Regions from separate parts of the Pseudoalteromonas rhizosphaerae genome, predicted to be linked through region 3. Evidence: predicted binding sites of a transcription regulator. Region 3 holds the regulator's gene; each other region holds the start of a gene.

Region 1 (4,275 bases), 260 kb from region 3:
CATCAGTTCGGTGATATAAGGGATTTGCAGTAAGTTATCACCGATGGCGATACGGACTGTCTTCATTTTGTGACTGAATAAGCCCCAATTAATTAAAGCAGGATCAAGTACGATATCGCGATGATTTGAGATAAACAAATACGCTTGCTTTGGATCGAGTTGATCCAAACCAGAAAAGGTCACCTCAGTTGTGGTGCGTTTTACCAGCTGTGCTAAATACTTAGCAACGATTTGTTGAACTTGCTCAACACTGTTGATAGCGCCCCACTTTTTACGTAACTGATACTTTACCAATGTTCTAGATAAAAAGGGTACAGCTGATAAAAAACGCGGTAAGTTATATTTTGCAACTACATCAATAAACGCATTATCATCAATCAAGCGTGCAACCGAAGCGGCTACTTCATCATCATTGTAAGGTCTTATATCTGCGTACTTGTCCACTGGTTCACTCATTACTGCATCTTTAAAGTTAAAAAAACGGTGCGCTCGTGCGCACCGTTTATATTCTATAGGCGATTATAACTCAGACAACCTAAAATGCGAACTAAGTCATTAATTTGGTCCATTGTTTATATTTTATAACAGCTAAAAATCTTTTTAATAACATTCAATTATGCAATGCTCTTACCAGTGCTGCGGTATTTACTAAACGCTCCTTTAAGAACTAAACGCGCCATTAACAGTGCTAAAATAGTACCACAGAGAAGGGTTAACCAATGTGGTAGCACTTGATGTTCATCACCTAATAATGGTGTAACAACAAAGCCAAATTCAGCCACTAAATAATCGGTTAAAAAACCAAATATCAAAGCGACACCTATTACACCAACTAAATAAGCAACCACTGCACGCTTACCAAGCTCATTGGCAACCACGCCAAGCGTCGCGACATTAGTGGCAGGACCTGCCAACATAAAGACTAAAACAGCGCCAGGTGCTACGCCACTTAATAACAAACCAGCTGCAATCGGCGTTGATGCGGTCGCACAAATATACATGGGAATACTAATCACGATCACCACCAGCATAGCCAAAATACCACGGCCCCATTGGGTTAAAAATGATTCTGGTACATAAGTTTGCACTAAGGCTGCAAAGAACAAACCAATCATTAACCACTTCATAGTGTCTGATAGCAATTTGTTACAGCTAAAACTCACTGCCTGTTTCATCTTTTGCCATTGGCTGGCTGGTGCTGCACTTGATGTATCGCAACAACTTGCCTTCTCTTTAACCGCTGCTGGTTTCGTTGAACAGCAACTAACCTTCTCTTCGACCACAGCTGATTTCGTTGAGCAACAACTTATCTTCTCTTCAACTGCTGCTAATTTAGTTGAACAACAACTTATCTTCTCTTCAACCGCTGCTGGTTTAGTTGAACAACAACTAACCTTCTCTTCGACCGCTGCTGGTTTCGTTGAACAGCAACTAACCTTCTCTTCGACCACTGCTGATTTCGTTGAGCAACAACTTATTGTCGTTGCTCGCTTTTGCTCATTATTAACTTCACTGATGTGATCTGTAGTTTGCGTTTTTTCAGCATCACGCCCCACTAAGACACCAGCGACAATAGCACTGCAAATCGCCGCTATTGGACGAATTATTGCCATAAAAGGACCTAGTAACACATACGATACCGACACCGAATCAACCCCTGTTTCTGGCGTCGATACTAAAAACGCAGTGGTAGCACTTTTTGAAGCGCCTGCACGTCTTAAACCAATTGCAGCAGGTATTACACCGCACGAACATAATGGCATTGGTGCGCCAATTAAAGCAGCTTTAACAGTCGTCCAAAAACCTTCTTTTCCCAAGTGTTTATTTAAGAAATCAGCCGGTAAGTACACATTTAATAACCCAGCTATTAATAAACCGAGCATTAACCAAGGTGCAGATAATAAAAATAACTGCCAAAAATTATTGATTAAGTCCATCAATGTCCTCCAAAGTGGTTAATATCGAACAGTTATCTGCGGGCTCTTTGCCTCCGCAGCACTTATCAGCTAACACGGATAATGATTGATGAAAACGTGTTAATTCAGCAATACGCTCTGCGACTAAGTCACGCTTTTGTATTGTTAAGTTTTTAACTTCATGGCAAGAATGCTGATGTTTTTTAAATTTAATTTGTAATAGTTCTTTGATCTCAGCCAAGCTAAAGCCAACATTTTTAGCGCGCAAAATAAACATCATTTGCTTAAGATCGGTTTGGCTATAATCTCGATAACCTGCTTGCGTTCGCGCTGAAGGCGTTAACAAAGCATGCTTTTCATAGTACCTTAGGGTATCTGTAGAGACACCTAATTGACTGGCAAATTCGCCTATTTTCATCACCGTCTCCAATTAACATATTATCAACTGATGCTGAGTATAAACCTTAGAGTACACACCAAGGTCAAGCATTTATAAATTTTTATTATGAAGGAAAGCTCATGAATATTACTCTTCTCGATACTGCTACGCTTGCAGGCACATCCCTTGAACCTTTTCAAAAACTTGGCAACTTCACTAGTTATTCACTAACCAGTCCAGCACAAGTATTAGCGCATAGTGCAGGCGCTGATGTCTTGATCACCAATAAAGTGGTACTTAATCGCGAAACACTGGCAAAACTCCCTGAATTAAAGCTCATATGTGTAGCCGCAACTGGCACTAACAATGTTGATTTAGTCGCCGCTAAAGAGTTTGGCATTGCCGTTACCAATGTGGCCGGGTATTCAACACCTTCGGTTGTACAACATACCTTTGCACTGATCACCAATTTACTGGGTAATACTCACCGCTACATTGCTGATTGCCAACAAGGGTTATGGCAACAAAGCGAGATGTTCTGCCGCCTTGATTACCGTTTTAATGATATAGGAGGTAAAACTCTGGCAATTATCGGTTATGGTTCGCTTGGTAAAGCTGTTGCGGATGTTGCACGTGCTTTTGGTGCCAATGTAGTTATCAGTGAGCGTAAAAACCAAGTAACTAGAGAGGGCCGAACAGAATTTTACCAAGCAATAAAAACAGCTGATATTATTAGTGTACACTGCCCTTTAACCGATGAAAGTCGTGATCTGATTGGTGCTGCTGAACTTGCTATGATGAAACCCAATGCCATTTTAATTAACACCGCGCGCGGTGGTATCGTTAATGAAGCTGATTTAGCCAACGCACTGAGCAATAACCAAATTGCAGGAGCGGGATTTGACGTATTAAGTAAAGAACCAGCTGCGAAGGATAATCCATTGGCCGCTTATCGTGGTGATAATTTAATACTGACTCCACATATTGCATGGGCCAGTGAAGAGTCAATCATTCGCTTAGTAAAGCAAGTCAGCTTAAATATTAGCGCATTTAGCCAAGGTGAAAGTTTAAATAGACTGGTCTAATCAACTAACTTTTAGTTAGTCACGCTATAAAAGGTGGTTAAATATAATGCACCACCTTACAAAAAAAATCTAATTCATTGATTTTAAATAACATAAAATATTGGCTAGTTCTTTGCTAGCTAATAGATAAATTAAAATCAATATTTAGTATCCAGGATAAAATAATGAAAAAAGTACTTTTAATTGCCGCGCTTGCAGCCCCTCTTCTTACTGGTTGTGTAATTGCAGTATCCGATGGTGAAGCACAAACACACTGGGCTGGTAATAGTTCAAGCTGGGAAGAACATCATCAATTTAATCGTGAAAGCATCTCAGGGCTCACTTTAGATACCAGCTATCAAAATGCATTAAATAAATTAAAAACTCCCGACTTTACAGAATTATTAAAAAAAGACGGTGATGTATACCAAGTACTATTTTATGCCACCCACAGTATTCACTCTGACGGAAAAATGACAAAAGATGAATGTACTCCACTGGTCTTTAAAAACGAGAAACTGATTGGTGTGGGTGATAGTATTTATAATTCACTTAGCGCCATTTAGACACAAAACTAAAGCAGTAAAGAGTGGAGCATATTCACTCTTTATTTGCTGTAGTAACTGACTTTACTAACTTGCGTCAATAACTCGAGCGATAATTTTATCGCGGCCACTATCTTTAGCTTGATATAAACCTAAATCGGCTTCTTCAAGTAATATATGCTCAGAATAAACTTGACCAAACTCAGTTGTAGCAACCCCAATACTTATCGTAATGTGAGCGGCATTGAGTGATGCTTTATGCGGGATAGCTAGCGTATTAACAGCATCTCTGAGTTTATTAGCAAATTTTAATGCCTCGTGTTGGTTGGTATCGGGTAACACTGCGGCAAATTCTTCTCCACCGTAGCGCG
Region 2 (4,275 bases), 1.4 Mb from region 3:
TTTTAGTATTCGATGAATTGCCATCGCCAAAACTCCAACTATAACTGCTGATCCCTTTATCATCCGTAGAGGTATTATTGAAAGTAACCTGTTTATCATTTACGGTTGCACTAAAACTTGCAACTGGCACATTATCCATGCCACTACCACCACCGCAGTCAGATTGTGCTAAATAATCATAGGCATCTTTTGCTTTAACAATACCAAAACCGTATGAGGTATCCCGCCCTTGTGCGCCACGATCTTGCGCAGTGGTATTTAAAGCATCACGAATTTGTTGATTACTACAGTTTGGAAAGTGACTCCAGACTAATGCAGCTACACCAGATACATGCGGTGTTGCCATGGAAGTACCACTTATACTCTTATACCCGCCATTATTCCATGTTGAGTTAGTACCAACGCCTGGCGCTGCAATTTCAACCTGTGAATTATATTGTGAGAACGATGCCTTATTACCATTTCTATCAACTGCCGCCACAGATATAACCGCATCATAAGATGCAGGGTAACTTAACGAGCTATTCGCATCATTACCTGCAGCTGCAATATGCAACATACCTTGCGAATAGCTATTAGCAAAAGCTTGGCGCTCAGCATTAGATGATTGAGGCCCCCCCAAACTCATACTGGTCACTGTTGCCCCTGCGGCTTGACATTGACTGATAGCTGCAACAAGGTCAGAACCATATGCCCATCTTCCTTGGTCGTTAAATACCTTAACAATGTGTAAACCCAATTGGCCCGAAGAATTAACCCCAACAACACCCTGACCATTTCCACCTAACGCTGCAATAGTACCCGCAACATGTGTACCATGGCCGTTACCATCGTTATACCAATTACCTGTATCATTAGCGCCATAACCATCACTGCCAGTGACGCCTGTATTTGGTAAGTCAGGATGATTTAGTGTGTAGCCAGTATCCATAATACATACTTTTTGACTGCCAGTTAGGTTATCTGAAAGTTGTTGAGCTTGAACCATAGTAATACCATATGGGGTGCTTTCGGCCATTAAATAACGCTTTGGATCCACTTCTATACTGGCTACATCGCTACTTTGTAATAAACGAGCTTTTTGATCCGCCGTTAAAACCACCGCCATTGCGTTAATATCAGGCAAGCTTTGTAGTACTTCAACATTAGCTTGAGTAGCAACATCGCTCATCAAGCTTACTTTAATATTATTAATCTGCGCTTTACTTTGAGCAAACGCAGTATGTAGAGCAGTCGTTTGCTCAGATAAATGCACAATAAAACGCTCTGACTCTACTTGCTCAGCGATTGCAGAACCAGCTGTTGATAACAAAATAGCACTCGCTAATGCCGTTATTTTGAATGTTGGGGTTTTCGACGCTTTCATTTAAAAATCCTTGGATGTTAGTTTAAAGAGAATTGAATTAACAAATAATTCACATCAATTTAATAAAAACACCTAAAGACAACGCTGTCAATAAACCGAGTACAGTTGTTTATCCATAGAAAGTAGAGCAATTAATCTATTGTAATTAAAGAAAATATTTTTAATTAGATGGCTATACAGTAACTAAACCACATGCCTTTGATTTACTTGAGTTCAATGATTTTTGTAAAATAAATGTTACAGGTAGTTTTATATCATATTGTTCTAAAAAAACAAAAAAAGGAACAAATAAATCTAAAGTAATTAAAAATTACCGTATTTTTTACTCAGTTGAATGTAAAAAACTCCTAAATAGTTTACAAAAATTTTAAATTGTCAATATATTTCAATGACTTAATCTTGGAATGAATATTGTAACACTAGGGTTACTAGTCACTAAATAAATATAATAGACGTTATGGGAGGAATCATGAATCGCTTCAAATTAACTATGTCATTAGTATGCTGTATATTTTCACTCGCCTGCACAATACAAGTCAGTGCGGCCACCAGCACAATTATGATCAGCAGCGTTTCTCCTCAACCGACATTACAACAGACTATAATTCATAAACTGCGCAGCAATCCAAACCTACACCTCTCGCAACTACAAGTGCACGTTAATGGCAACAAAGTAGCCCTGTACGGTATAACCGAAACCGGCTTTGAACGCGCACTGGCACAAAAGTTTTTAGAAAATACCCAAGGTGTGGCAATTATTGAAAATAAAATGCAGGTTAAAGTAGCTAGATAGAAGATTAAAAATTGATTTGCAAGGCTCTACTATTTAAAGACAAGATAAGCATTACTGTGCTTGCTCAACATATAAAAACATCACCAACACACCGCAATGCACAATAAGGTATTTAATAGAAATAGAACTGCTTTGTTGTGTTATCGCTGGTGCAATTAAACTCACTGCTGAGTTTAATTGGCAATTTTATGCGTTTAACACAAATGTGAGAAACACTAATCTACAGATGAATTTTTATGATTTACTCAACTGCTTTAATTTTAACGATACCAAACTTAATGAGGCCAAAATATCCGATCTCGGCAGCTACCACTACAGGCAGAACTATTTTTAACCAATAGTTTGGTGAACCGTAAAACATCGCCAGTATAGTCACTGCAATAGATGAAATAATTAGGGCTGCAATACCGCCACTAACCTTATCAATTCGCACTGGCTCCTTACAATTTGAGCACTTTACTTTCAAGGGATTCATGGTGTTTAAAACTGCCATAAAAGAAATACTGGCACTACAATTATTACACTTACTCATTACTAACTCTCAGTTGGTTTAATAAAGAAATCTTTGGCATCGCTAAAATACAAAGCCCATGCAGCGAACAATGGATATATAGCTTTATTTATAATATTTGAAAATGAAAAAACAGCGTTACTTTCTAATGAAACGATAAGTGAATCACCCGCATATAAAAATACGTAAAGAAAAACTACAGAGAAAAACAAATGTAATCCTTTTGAATTTCTTTTAAATATTTGCCACATAGCAATTATTTGGATCGTAACAGCAATTGACCAAATAACTAAACTGATAATACCTAAAGTTGGGTCATCAGAAATAAACACCAGTAAAGCTGATGCGATAAAAGGCCAAAGACCATAACAAAAGAAACAAAGGATAACTGTTCCATAAACCATGATTTCTTTCATCCAGATACCTTAATTCCCTTTAAAATATATTGCCGCGCGCAACAGCGAACAAATCTACGCAGAGGAGTGATTGTCTAGCCCAAATGACATAGTTAACTAACTCATTGTATACAATTTAATAATGCCTAAGTAAGTTATATTAAACCACTCAACTTATAGCACTTATACATTATTTAAAAGCTAACGAGTATTTAGAATTACTCTTTCTATTCAAACATCAAAAAAGAACTAACTTTATTTACATTCAATCACTTAATCAAGCATTAATAGTAAATCGTAATTAGATAACTGTTTATCTAATTTGCAGATACGCAAAGTTACTAATGACCATAAAGCTCAAAATTCATTTTGGCAATAATAGTGACTTACAAATCCCAGCTAAACGCATACTTATGGTTTAGCTGGGATTTATCTGTAATAAAATTAGAAATTGCGTATTTCTACCGTTGAATTATTAAACTCAAATTTATTAATTTTGCCGCATTGAGCAACATGATTAGTACTAGCATAAGGGGGGTTTGCTTGCGCGATATTGCCCTCCCAGCCCTGACCATTTTTAATAAACGCTTTTACCTCAAACCATCCATTAACCGCTTTGCTGCAATCCATATCAACATCAAGCAGCCAATAATGTTCACCCCAAATATTCAGTGGTGTAACACCAAAGCCATCATTAGCAACGGTTTTTTCTGCTCCCCAAGTTGCTGGCCAAATATTAGTTGTCCAATCGGTTGCGGTCCCTTGCGCCTCACTACTTTGGCCCGTTTCAATACCATACCAATCTAGGTAATTATCGTTTGCTTTCCAAGGACTGGTAGTGGCACTTTGCAAATTATTATGGCGAATTGGCATAGCACATTCAAAGTTGCTTGTTTGGCAGTTACGCCCAAGATTTGTGTTCGCATAAACATGGTCAATCCCGCCGCGAATAAACATATCTTGGCCAGTTTGCGTTTGTGCGTTAATAAATATCACAGTTCGCTGCCAATCACTCTGAGGAGCAGGGGTTGAGTTAGTGGTTAACTTGGCATTTTTATGAATAGCCATTGCATCCCACGCGGCTACATTTAAGTTTATAGTGCCATTTGCATTAACAGTAATAACTTCACCAGTACAACTTGTTGCATCATTAGTCAGCGCTCCTTTTAGCACGTTACAGTATTGCCCTGGAGCCATATCTGTTTGCACG
Region 3 (4,275 bases):
CATTGCCTTTGCAAGCTTTGCTGAAAATACGGCACCACCTGCGGATCAAGTCTCTATCAGTGCTGAAAAGCAGCTTGCCCAACTGAAAGATAATATCGGTATTTTTGAAAAAAATGTTGAAATCATTCATGGTAACCGCCGTATCAAAGCGGATCGACTTGAAGTCCATAAGCGCGAAGATTTAGGCAATAACAAACAATTGCTTGTTGCAACTGGTAACCCTGCTTACTTTGAAGAAAAACAAACTGATGGCACAATAATGAGCGCCAGTGCTGATGAAGTCCGTTACGATGTCGCCAAGCGCTATTTAACGTTAATTGGTAATGCACAAGTCACTCAAGCAGGTCAAAAAATTAATGCCAAAAGCATTACCTATGATATGGACCAACAGCTGATCAGTGCTGAAAAAGGCGCAAGCTCAAACGATCGCGTACACACTATTTTGGTACCTGTTGACAGTAAAAAAGACAAACCTAAAGGGCAGCCATGAGTATATTAAAAGCTGAATTTTTAGCAAAAAGCTATAAAGGTCGCCAAGTTGTAAAAAGCGTGGGTTTAGAAGTTAGCGCAGGCAGCATTGTTGGCTTACTGGGTCCTAATGGCGCAGGTAAAACCACCACTTTTTATATGATTGTGGGTTTAGTACCTAGCGACAAAGGTAAAATAAGTATTGATGATAATGACATCACTTTACTGCCAATGCACAGTCGCGCACGGTTAGGGATTGGCTACTTACCACAAGAATCATCCATCTTTCGTAAGTTAACTGTTTATCAAAACCTGATGGCTATTTTAGAAACTCGTAAAGAGCTGAATAAACAAGCCAGAGAAGAAGCACTAGACAGCTTACTTGATGAGTTTAGCATTCAACATATTCGCGACAGCCAAGGTATGGCATTATCTGGTGGTGAACGTCGTCGAGTTGAAATTGCACGCGCTTTAGCCGCAAATCCAAAATTTATCTTACTTGATGAGCCTTTTGCTGGCGTTGATCCTATTTCAGTGTTAGATATAAAGAAGATTATTGAACACCTTAAAAACCGTGGTATTGGCGTACTTATTACCGACCACAATGTACGAGAAACCCTTGATGTTTGTGAAAAAGCCTACATAGTTTCTCATGGGGAGTTAATTGCATCAGGTACCCCTGAGCATGTACTTGCCGACCAAACAGTCCGCGATGTTTACCTGGGCGAGCAATTTAGGCTATAAAGCCACGCTCGGCTAAGTATCTGCTAGACTTAACGATGATAACAATAAAAGGATTGTTAGAGATACATGAGGCAATCACTCCAGCTGCGCATGGGCCAGCAACTTACAATGACACCACAGCTGCAACAAGCAATTCGCTTATTGCAACTCAGTACATTGGATCTCCAGCAAGAAATTCAAGAAGCACTCGACAGCAATCCATTGTTAGAGCTAGAAGAGCATGAATATTCAGACGACACGGCTGGTAAAAACGAACAAAAACAAGACAACGATGACTTAACTGTTAGTGCATCAGCAGACGACAAGCCCAGCGAATATGAACAAGAAAGTAGCGAAGCATTAAGTAAAGAGACTTTAAGTGACGAAATGGCTATGGACGTCACCTGGGACGAATACATGAGTGCTGCGCCAAATACGTCATCCGGCCCAATGCCTGAAGATGAGTCAATTTATCAAGGTGCTTCAACTGAAACCCTGCACGAATATCTGATGTGGCAATTACAGCTCACACCTTTTAGTCCAACCGATGAAGCTATTGCCATTGCGATTGTTGAAGCTGTTGACGATTCAGGTATTTTAACCTTGAGCTGCGAAGACATCGCAGAGAGCTTAAATCAAGGTAATAACGAAGAAGAAATCGAACTAGACGAAGTGCAAGCAGTGTTAAAACGCATTCAGTTATTTGACCCTGTTGGTATTGCTGCGCGCAGCCTACAAGAATGTTTATGTATTCAATTAAATCAATTTGATCCTGCAACTCCTTGGATTAGCGAGACTAAAATGATTTTAACTGATCATATCGATTTATTAGCTAGTCGTGACTATCGCACTTTGATGAAAAAGACTAAGCTTAAAGAAGATGAGCTGAAAGAAGTAATGACATTGATCCACAGCCTTAATCCAAAGCCTGCGGATACTATAGTACGCGAAGAGTCAGAGTATGTTATACCTGATGTTTCGGTGAAAAAAATTAAAGGTCGCTGGGTGGTTGAACTTAATCCAGACAGCATGCCAAAAATTAGAGTGAACAGCCAATATGCGGCAATGTCACGCTCAGTAAAATCAAGCACTGACAGCCAATTTATACGTTCGCATTTGCAAGAAGCTAAATGGTTTATTAAAAGCCTAGAAAGTCGTAACGAGACGTTACTCAAAGTAACTAACTGCATTGTAAAACAACAGCAGGGATTCTTTGAGCATGGCCCTGAAGCAATGCGACCTATGGTACTAAACGACGTTGCTGAAATGGTTGAGATGCACGAATCAACAATCTCTCGCGTAACGACACAAAAGTACATGCATACCCCCCGTGGTATTTTTGAGTTAAAGTATTTTTTCTCAAGTCATGTAAGCACTGAGAACGGCGGCGAATGCTCTTCGACAGCTATTCGAGCATTGATCAGAAAATTGATCAGTGCAGAAAACTCAGCGAAACCATTGAGTGATAGTAAGATTGCAGATATATTGGCAGAGCAAGGTATCAAAGTAGCTAGACGGACTATTGCAAAATACCGCGAGTCACTGGCTATTCCACCGTCAAATCAACGTAAAAGTTTGATTTAAGGCGTAAAATCACAAGAGGAAAATGCTTATGCAACTAAATTTAACTGGTCGTCACGTAGAAATTACTGATTCATTAAGAGACTATGTAAACAATAAGTTTGCCAAGCTTGAAAGGCATTTTGATCATATCAATAATGTCCATGTTATTCTTGATGTAGAAAAACTAAGCCAAAAAGCAGAGGCCACATTACATGTCAGTGGCGCTGAATTATTTGCCTCGACTGAGCACCAAGACATGTATGCAGCTATTGACGGACTAATCGATAAACTTGATCGTCAAGTAATTAAACACAAAGAGAAGCACGCTCGACACTAACACTATGAAATTAAGCTCACTTATTTGTCAGGACTGCAGTAAAGCTGCGGTCCTTTTTAATAGCAAAAAACGGATCATTGAATTTATAAGCCAATTGGCTCATGAACAACTCCCTCAGCTATCACAACAAGAAATCCTCAACGCACTACTATCGAGAGAAAAACTAGGTAGTACCGGTATTGGTCGTGGTATTGCTATCCCTCATGGCCGTATGAGTGGTGTTGAAAACCCGCTAGCAATAATTTTAGTGAGTGAATCACCGGTTGATTTTGATGCGATTGATAATCGCCCAGTTGATATATTTGTAGCCCTCATCGTACCAGATGGTGACAGCCAACTTCATTTGAAGACGTTAGCCACAATTGCTGATAAACTCAATAACAAAGATTTTTGTAAACAACTACGTAGCGCAAAAACAGACCAAGATTTGTATCATGTAATTGCAGCTCAATCGTAGTCATACCAATTGTATTGTATTGAATTAGAGAGTAATTATTGCAACAGGGAAATAGCTCTAGAACAAGGTGGAAATTATGAGATATAGTTGTTCTATATAAATAATTTTAAACAAAGTTAGTGGGTTATTTAACAAGCAAGAATGAGCATGTTTTTAATAAAATTGGTATTAAATGAAGGAGAATTTACATGGAGTTAATCATCATCAGTGGGCGTTCTGGCTCAGGTAAATCTGTTGCTTTACGTGTTGTAGAAGATCTTGGCTATTATTGTGTAGATAATATTCCAGTTAACTTATTACCGTCATTAGTACGCAGTGTCTCTGATAATTACGACAAAATTGCCGTCAGTATCGATGTTCGTAATTTACCGAAAGAGCAGGAAGAATTTAACGACATTCTTGAATACTTGCCTGGTTTTGCAAATCCGACGCTATTTTATTTAGACAGTGATGATCAAACCCTGATCAAACGCTTTTCTGAAACCCGCCGCTTACACCCATTATCTTTGGATTCTTTGCCACTGGATTTAGCCATCAAGCAAGAAAAAGTGTTGCTTGATGTATTAACTACTCGTGCTGATTTCATGCTTGATACCACAGATCTCAGTGTCCACCAGCTTGCTGAGTCAATCCGTGAAAAGATTTTAGGGAAAAAAGATAAAAAACTAATCATCACCTTTGAATCATTTGGTTTTAAGCATGGTATTCCAAAAGAAGCCGATTATGT

Evidence for each region. Region 3 encodes sigma-54, which starts transcription at its own class of promoters, with help from an activator protein. Its sites were predicted from a motif close to GTTGGCACGNNNNTNGNNT; they were not measured.
Region 1: a site for sigma-54 is predicted at 3,480-3,498, ahead of PVK79_RS20830 (DUF3192 domain-containing protein). Genes of this name have one in related genera too.
Region 2: a site for sigma-54 is predicted at 1,765-1,783, ahead of PVK79_RS05020 (BON domain-containing protein). Genes of this name have one in related genera too.

What each region holds. Positions count from the first base shown of each region.
Region 1 covers NZ_CP118496.1:4,809,803-4,814,077, forward strand. Annotated here, with positions in the region: gene PVK79_RS20810 (1-acyl-sn-glycerol-3-phosphate acyltransferase) at 1-456, opposite strand, end outside; gene PVK79_RS20815 (SO_0444 family Cu/Zn efflux transporter) at 615-1,937, opposite strand; gene zntR (Zn(2+)-responsive transcriptional regulator) at 1,921-2,334, opposite strand; gene PVK79_RS20825 (D-2-hydroxyacid dehydrogenase) at 2,436-3,380, shown strand; gene PVK79_RS20830 (DUF3192 domain-containing protein) at 3,545-3,925, shown strand; gene PVK79_RS20835 (diguanylate cyclase) at 3,992-4,275, opposite strand, start outside.
Region 2 covers NZ_CP118496.1:1,144,244-1,148,518, reverse strand. Annotated here, with positions in the region: gene PVK79_RS05025 (S8 family serine peptidase) at 1-1,366, opposite strand, end outside; gene PVK79_RS05020 (BON domain-containing protein) at 1,836-2,159, shown strand; gene PVK79_RS05015 (hypothetical protein) at 2,401-2,592, opposite strand; gene PVK79_RS05010 (hypothetical protein) at 2,694-3,086, opposite strand; gene PVK79_RS05005 (alpha-amylase) at 3,510-4,275, opposite strand, start outside.
Region 3 covers NZ_CP118496.1:5,065,827-5,070,101, forward strand. Annotated here, with positions in the region: gene lptA (lipopolysaccharide transport periplasmic protein LptA) at 1-490, shown strand, start outside; gene lptB (LPS export ABC transporter ATP-binding protein) at 487-1,212, shown strand; gene PVK79_RS22120 (RNA polymerase factor sigma-54) at 1,279-2,775, shown strand; gene hpf (ribosome hibernation promoting factor) at 2,804-3,091, shown strand; gene ptsN (PTS IIA-like nitrogen regulatory protein PtsN) at 3,096-3,548, shown strand; gene rapZ (RNase adapter RapZ) at 3,737-4,275, shown strand, end outside.